Regions from separate parts of the Streptomyces sp. NPDC006012 genome, predicted to be linked through region 2. Evidence: riboswitches for the same ligand, from Rfam matches in the RefSeq annotation. Region 2 holds a riboswitch; each other region holds the start of a gene.
The links. A riboswitch is a leader RNA that binds a small molecule or an ion and turns the genes downstream of it on or off. The one in region 2 is predicted to bind cobalamin.
Positions count from the first base shown of each region.

Region 1 (2,251 bases), on a different contig from region 2:
CACCGACCGGGGCCCGGTGCTGGTCGACACCGGCTGGGACGACCCGGCGTCGTGGGACACGCTGGTGTCCGGACTGTCGGCCTGCGGCACCTCGGTGGCGGAGATCCACGGGATCGTCATCACCCACCACCACCCCGACCACCACGGGCTCTCCGGCCAGGTCCGCGAGGCGTCCGGCGCGTGGGTGGCGATGCACGCGGCCGACACCGCGGTGGTACGGCGCAACCGGGAGGCACGCCCCGAGCGCTGGCTCGACTACATGAGCGCCAAACTCGCCGCGACCGGTGCCCCGGAGGAACATCTGGCGGTCCTGCGCATACCCGGCGTCCTGCAACGGCGACCGCCCGCTCTCCCGGACCGCGAGATCGTCCCCGGCGACCTCCTGGACCTGCCCGGCCGCCGGCTGCGCGCCGTCTGGACGCCGGGGCACACCCCCGGCCACGTCTGTCTGCACCTGGAGGAGGAGCACCCCGCCGGGCTGCCGGGACACGGCCGCCTGTTCTCCGGCGACCACCTGCTCCCGAAGATCACCCCGCACATCGGCCTGTACGAGGACCCGTCCGCCCAGGCGAACTCCACCGGCCGCAACGGCGCCGAGAACTGGGCGGAGGCCATCGACCCGCTCGGCGACTACCTCGACTCCCTGGAGCGCATCGGCCGGCTGGCCCCCGCCGAGGTACTGCCGGCCCACCAGTACGCGTTCACCGGCGGACCGGCCCGCGTACAGGAGTTGCTCGCGCATCACGAGGAGCGGCTGGCCGGACTGCTGACCCAGCTCGTCGAACCGCTCACGCCCTGGCAACTGGCCGAGCGGATGGAGTGGAACCGGCCCTGGCCGCAGATCCCGCACCCCTCCCGGAACATCGCCGTCGCGGAGGCCGAGGCCCATCTGCGCCGCCTGGTGAAGCAGGGCCGGGCCGAACCGGTACCGGGCACCGACCCGCTGAGGTACGTCAGGACCACCTGACCGGGACCGCACGACGGCGGCCCTCTCCCGGACCGCTTTCCCCGCACCACGTGACCGGCCCGCCCCGCCGCACGGCCGTCTGTCACGGCCACCCCTCGGGGGTCCGGAGGGGGGCCGGTAGAGTGATGGGGTCGTCATCAGACCCGTACGGGGGGAAGCCGGTGCAATTCCGGCGCTGACCCGCAACCGTGAACCGGCCGTCAAGGCCCGGTGAGCCGGACTGCCCCAAACGGAACGTGACCGGCTCAGGTGCGTCGGCAACCGCCCGCGCACGGCACCGTCGAGGTTTACGGGGCCGAGCCGCCCGGGGTGTCCCGTGCTGCCCGGCTTCCTCGCGAACCGACCCGCGAAGAGAGGCACCCGCCGAGCATGAACGTCCGCCGCAGTGCAGCGGTCCTGGCCACCGTCGGCGTGCTCGCCGCCGCGTCACCCGCCCTGGCCGCGAGCCCTTCGCCGTCCCCGTCGACGGCCCTCCCGTCCGGGCTGTACGGCGACGCGGATCCGAAGTTCGACGGCGTCTGGCGCCAGTCGCTGGCGCTGCTCGCCCAGCGCACCGCGTCCGTGACGCCCGCCGCCAAGGCCGTGGACTGGCTGACCGGACAGCAGTGTGCGGACGGGGCGTTCGCCGCGTTCCGCGCCGATCCGGGGCGGGCCTGCGACGCCAAGGTGGTGGTCGACACCAACAGCACCTCCGCCGCCGTTCAGGCCCTGACCGCGACCGGCGGCCACGACAGCGCCGTCGGCAAGGCCGTGACCTGGCTGAAGTCGGTGCAGAACAAGGACGGCGGCTGGGGGTACACGCCGGGCGGCGCGAGCGACGCGAACTCCACGGGCGTCGTCATCGGCGCGCTCGCGGCGGCCGGTGAGCGGCCCGCGGCAGTGGTCAAGAACGGCCGGACGCCGTACGACGCGCTGCTCGCTCTTGCCCTGCCCTGCTCCGGCGACGACGGCGGCGCCTTCGCCTACCAGCCGGACAAGAAGGGCAAGTTGGCGGCCAACGCGGACGCCACCGCGGCGGCCGTGGTCGGCCTGCTGGGCGCGGGCCTCACCGCGAAGGCGGCCACAGCGGGCGACGCGCCGAGCGGGGCGCCCGGCACGGACTGCGCCGGCACCCACAAGCCCACCCCCGAACGGGCCGCGGCCGACGGCGCCGCCTACCTCGCCCGGGCGGTCGCCAAGGACGGCCACCTCACCTCCGCGCTCGCGGGCGCCCCCGAACAGCCCGACTACGGCAACACCGCCGACGCGGTGGTCGCGCTCGCCGCGCAGGGCGGTGCGGACCGG
Region 1 is NZ_JBIAIE010000001.1:805,662-807,912, reverse strand. It holds gene ACFYPJ_RS03455 (MBL fold metallo-hydrolase) at 1-967, shown strand, start outside; cobalamin riboswitch at 1,079-1,210, shown strand; gene ACFYPJ_RS03450 (prenyltransferase/squalene oxidase repeat-containing protein) at 1,337-2,251, shown strand, end outside.
Region 1: linked by a shared signal. The riboswitch ahead of ACFYPJ_RS03450 (prenyltransferase/squalene oxidase repeat-containing protein) and the one ahead of metE (5-methyltetrahydropteroyltriglutamate--homocysteine S-methyltransferase) in region 2 are both predicted to bind cobalamin.

Region 2 (2,251 bases):
ACCTGATAGGTCATGCCGAGGTTGTAGCTGAAGTACAGGAAGTCCCGGTACGCCGGCGGCTCGTCCGAGTTGAAGTCGATGCCGCCGGCCGCCGTGCAGTAGAGGTGGGCGTAGCGCGTCGCGTACATCATGTGCAGGGCCGCCCACGCCATGAAGACCCCGCCGAGCGCGGCCGCCGCGGCGACATGGCCGTCGGCCGACCTGCCGAACGCCAGCAGCAGCACGATGCCGAGCAGCCCGCACAGGGCGGCCACGACCACGACGAGTTCGTCCAGGACCGGACGGAAGTCCTCGCGGCGGATGTTGCGGTGGGTCTCCTCGGCGTCCAGGGGCCACAGCACGATCCAGCCCGCCACCACGAAACACGTCTCCGCCGCCGAGATGCCGGCGAGCAGCCCGAGGGGCAGGTCGGTCGGGAGTCCGACGGCCACGCCGATGACCGCGCCGACGGCCGCCGATCCGAACAGCCGGGAGACCGCCGAGAGCGGCAACCGTGCACCCATGGACCGCAACAGTAGCGTCCGGGGCTCCGCCACGCAGGCAGCCACGGCCGGGCGCCGGGAGGCGCACCCGGGGCGGACGGACGCCGTCCGGCAGTCGTCGGGCAGCGGGGCGGGCCGCCATCCGAATGCCGGACGCGACCGTACGCGGCGGCGGCCCGACCCGTAGGGTGGCCGGTGCAGCTGGTTCGCCCCGTCAGCCGGACGGGATGCGTCGCAAGAGGGAACCCGGTGGGAATCCGGGACTGCCCCGCAGCGGTGAGCGGGAACGACCGCCGTCATACGCACTGGGCCCGAGGTACCGGGCCTGGGAAGCGACGGCCAGTAGGAGTCTCGTACGTGCTTCGTACGGACGAGATGTGCCCGCGAGTCCGAAGACCTGCCCGCTGCCCGCGCGCGACCGCTCGTGCGCGGACATCCCGGTGACCCCGAGGGCGGGTCGGGGACACCTCCGGACACTGTCCGGGGAGTGATGCCAGGCGCAGGGCCGCACGCTGCCACGCGTGCTCGTTCCGTCCGGTCCGGCACCCCTTCGCGCTCTCGCCCCGTCGCCGGGACCTCAGGGAATCGTCTCGCGAAGGAGATCTCCGTGACCACCGAGCCCACCACCGGGGCGGCACGGGCCACCGTGTACGGCTACCCGCGTCAGGGACAGCACCGGGAACTGAAGAAGGCCGTCGAGGGCTACTGGGCCGGCCGCGTCGGCGCCGACGCGCTGCGTGCCACCGCCGCCGGACTGCGCCGGGCCACCTGGCGGCAGCTCGCCGAGGCGGGCATCCACGAAGTGCCCACCGGCGACTTCTCGTACTACGACCACGTCCTGGACACCACGGTCATGGTCGGCGCGGTCCCGGACCGCCACCGGGCCGCCGTCGCGGCGGACGCGTTGGACGGCTACTTCGCCATGGCCCGCGGCACCCAGGATCTGGCGCCGCTGGAGATGACCAAATGGTTCGACACCAACTACCACTACCTCGTACCGGAGTTGGGTCCGGACACCGTGTTCGCGGCGGACTCGGCCAAACAGGTCGCGGAGCTGACGGAGGCCCTGACCCTGGGCCTCGCGGCCCGCCCGGTGCTGGTCGGACCCGTCACCTACCTGCTGCTCGCCAAGCCCGCGCCGGGTGTCGCCGCGGACTTCGATCCGCTGACCCTCCTCGACCGGCTGCTGCCGGTGTACGCGGAGGTCCTGGCCGACCTGCGGGCGGCCGGCGCCACGTGGGTGCAGCTCGACGAGCCCGCCCTCGTCCAGGACCGCACCCCGGCCGAACTCGGTGCCGTCGCACGCGCCTACCGGCACCTCGGCGGTCGCGCCGACCGGCCCAGGCTGCTGGTCGCCTCCTACTTCGACCGGCTCGGCGAGGCCCTGCCCGTGCTGGCCGACGCGCCGGTCGACGGGCTCGCGCTGGACTTCACCGGGGGCGGGGCCGCCCAGCTCGACGCGCTGGCCGCCGTCGGCGGGCTGCCCGGCAGGCGCCTGGTCGCCGGCGTCGTCGACGGCCGCAACATCTGGGTCAACGACCTGGCGAAATCCCTCGCCACGCTCGGCACGCTGCTCGGTCTGGCCGACCGGGTCGACGTGGCGGCCTCCTGTTCCCTGCTGCACGTCCCGCTCGACGCCGCCGCCGAACGGGACATCGAGCCGCAGTTCCTGCGCTGGCTGGCCTTCGCCCGCCAGAAGACCGCGGAGGTCGTCACCCTGGCCCGCGGCCTCGCGCACGGTACGGCGGCTGTCACCGCCGAACTGGCCG
Region 2 is NZ_JBIAIE010000006.1:127,550-129,800, reverse strand. It holds gene ACFYPJ_RS14050 (DUF1345 domain-containing protein) at 1-503, opposite strand, end outside; cobalamin riboswitch at 683-888, shown strand; gene metE (5-methyltetrahydropteroyltriglutamate--homocysteine S-methyltransferase) at 1,090-2,251, shown strand, end outside.

Region 3 (2,251 bases), on a different contig from region 2:
GGGCGCCGGCGACGGCGGCTGCGCCGCGGCGTCGAAGAGACATGGGTGCTCCTGAAGCTGTGATGAAACGTTCAATACTTAGGCGAGGCATACCTTACTATTGGGCTCGGTGGCTTCGGTAGCCGGGGGGTGCGAGAGGTCCTCCACGGCCTGAGGAGGGGGCGGCGGCAGGTGCTCCACGGCCTGAACGGCGGATCGTGGACGCAGCGGGTGCCGTAGGACTGGACCCAGCCCTGCTGGGTGGCGAGGCAGCCCGTCAGCTGGTCGGCGAAATACTGCACCATGTCGTTGCGCTCGGCCTCGCCGTGCACCAGGACGTCCAGGCGCGCCTTCTCCTGGGAGGCGACCACCTCGCCGATCTCCGCCTTGCTGCGTTCGCCGTAGCCGGACGAGTCGATCCGCCCGGCACGCAGGTCGGCGCGGGCGGTGCGCAGTTGCCCGGTCTGCGGGCACGAGCCGATGGTCGTGGTCGGCAGCAGGACGGCAGGGAGCCGGGAGGGTTGCGTCCGGCATCCGGATGGTGAGCCGGCACACGCGGGTGACCGATCGCACCATCTGACCGTACGGCGGACTTGATAGCCTCGGTGGGCCAGTCGAGCCACACCCGAGGCCAGGGAATCCGGTGCGAACCCGGAACTGACGCGCAGCGGTGAGGGGGACGGGCGGGGCACGACGCCACTGGGAGACCGGGAAGGCGCCCCGACCGGACGAACCCGAGTCCGAAGACCTGCTGGCACCTTCGCGCCCCGGCGCGGAGGGACGTCCGTAGGCCAGGCTCCGCGTACGAGCCCCGACTCCAGAGGCATGCCCGTGCTCCGCACCCCCGCCCTTCCCCGTACCCCGGCGCTTCTCCTCGCGTCCGCTCTGCTGTTCACCGCCTGCGGCTCCTCCGGCGACGACGACGCGAAGCCGGAGGAAATCTCAGCCGCCGGCTACCCGGTGACGCTGGACAACTGCGGCCACCAGGTCACCCTGAAGTCGGCGCCGAAGCGGGCCGTCTCCCTCAACCAGGGCACCACGGAGATCCTGCTCTCCCTCGGCCTCGCCGACCGCATGGCCGGTACGGCGACCTGGACCGACCCGGTGATGAAGGGTCTGGAGAAGGCCAACGCGTCCGTGCCGCGCCTCGCGGACAACGCGCCCTCCTTCGAGAAGGCCCTGGACGCCGAACCCGACTTCGTCACCGCCTCGTTCGTCTCCACCCTCGGCAAGGGCGGGGTCGCCACCCGCGAGCAGTTCGAGAAGCTGGGCGTGCCCACCTACGTCTCGCCGTCCGACTGCTCCGCGGGCAAGGACAACGACAGCGGCGGCGACGGATCGCGCAGCGAACCGCTCACCCTCGACGCCGTCTACGGGGAAATACGAAACCTGGCACGTGCGTTCGGCGATGAGAAGCGCGGCGAGAAGCTCGTCGCCTCGCTGAGGAAGCGGGTGAGCACGGCCACCGCCGGACTGCACGCCTCGGACATCTCCCTCATGTACTGGTTCGCCAACTCCCAGTCGCCCTACCTCGCCGGCTGCTGCGGGGCTCCCGGCGCCATCACCCGCGCGGTCGGCGCGAAGAACGCCTTCTCCGACACCCACGACGAATGGCCCCAGATCAACTGGGAGACCGTCGCCGACCGCGACCCCGACGTCATCGTGATCGGCGACCTGACCCGCAGGCAGCAGACCGCGGAGACCGCGAAGGCCAAGATCCGCTTCCTGGAGACCAACCCCGCCACCCGCAATCTGACGGCCGTGAAGAAGAAGCGGTACGTCCCGTTGAGCGGGCAGGCGATGAACCCTTCCATCCGCACGATCGAGGGGATCGAGAACGTCGCCGCCGGTCTGCGTGGCCTCGGGTTCGCCAAGTGAGCGTCCGCTCGCTGCTGTTGACGGGTGGGGGACCGGCCGCGCTGCTGGTGTCGATCGCCGTGGCCGTGACGATCGGCCCCGCCGACATCTCCACCGGTGACGTCTGGGCGTCCGTCGCGGCCCATCTCGGCCTCGGCGACAGCACGTTGGCGCCGCTTCGGGACGGAATCGTGTGGAACCTGCGGATGCCGCGCACGCTGCTGGCCGCCGTGTGCGGGGCCGGACTCGCCGTGTGCGGGGCGGTCATGCAGTCGTTGCTGCGCAACCCGCTCGCCGACCCCTTCGTGCTCGGGGTCTCCTCCGGCGCGTCCACCGGAGCGGTCGCCGTGGTCGTGCTGGGCGTGGGCGGGGGAGCGGTGTCCCTGTCGGCGGGCGCCTTCCTCGGCGCGCTGCT
Region 3 is NZ_JBIAIE010000021.1:84,823-87,073, reverse strand. It holds gene ACFYPJ_RS29050 (ABC transporter substrate-binding protein) at 1-43, opposite strand, end outside; partial or broken gene ACFYPJ_RS29045 (5-methyltetrahydropteroyltriglutamate--homocysteine S-methyltransferase) at 192-491, opposite strand; cobalamin riboswitch at 574-750, shown strand; gene ACFYPJ_RS29040 (ABC transporter substrate-binding protein) at 805-1,857, shown strand; gene ACFYPJ_RS29035 (FecCD family ABC transporter permease) at 1,854-2,251, shown strand, end outside.
Region 3: linked by a shared signal. The riboswitch ahead of ACFYPJ_RS29040 (ABC transporter substrate-binding protein) and the one ahead of metE (5-methyltetrahydropteroyltriglutamate--homocysteine S-methyltransferase) in region 2 are both predicted to bind cobalamin.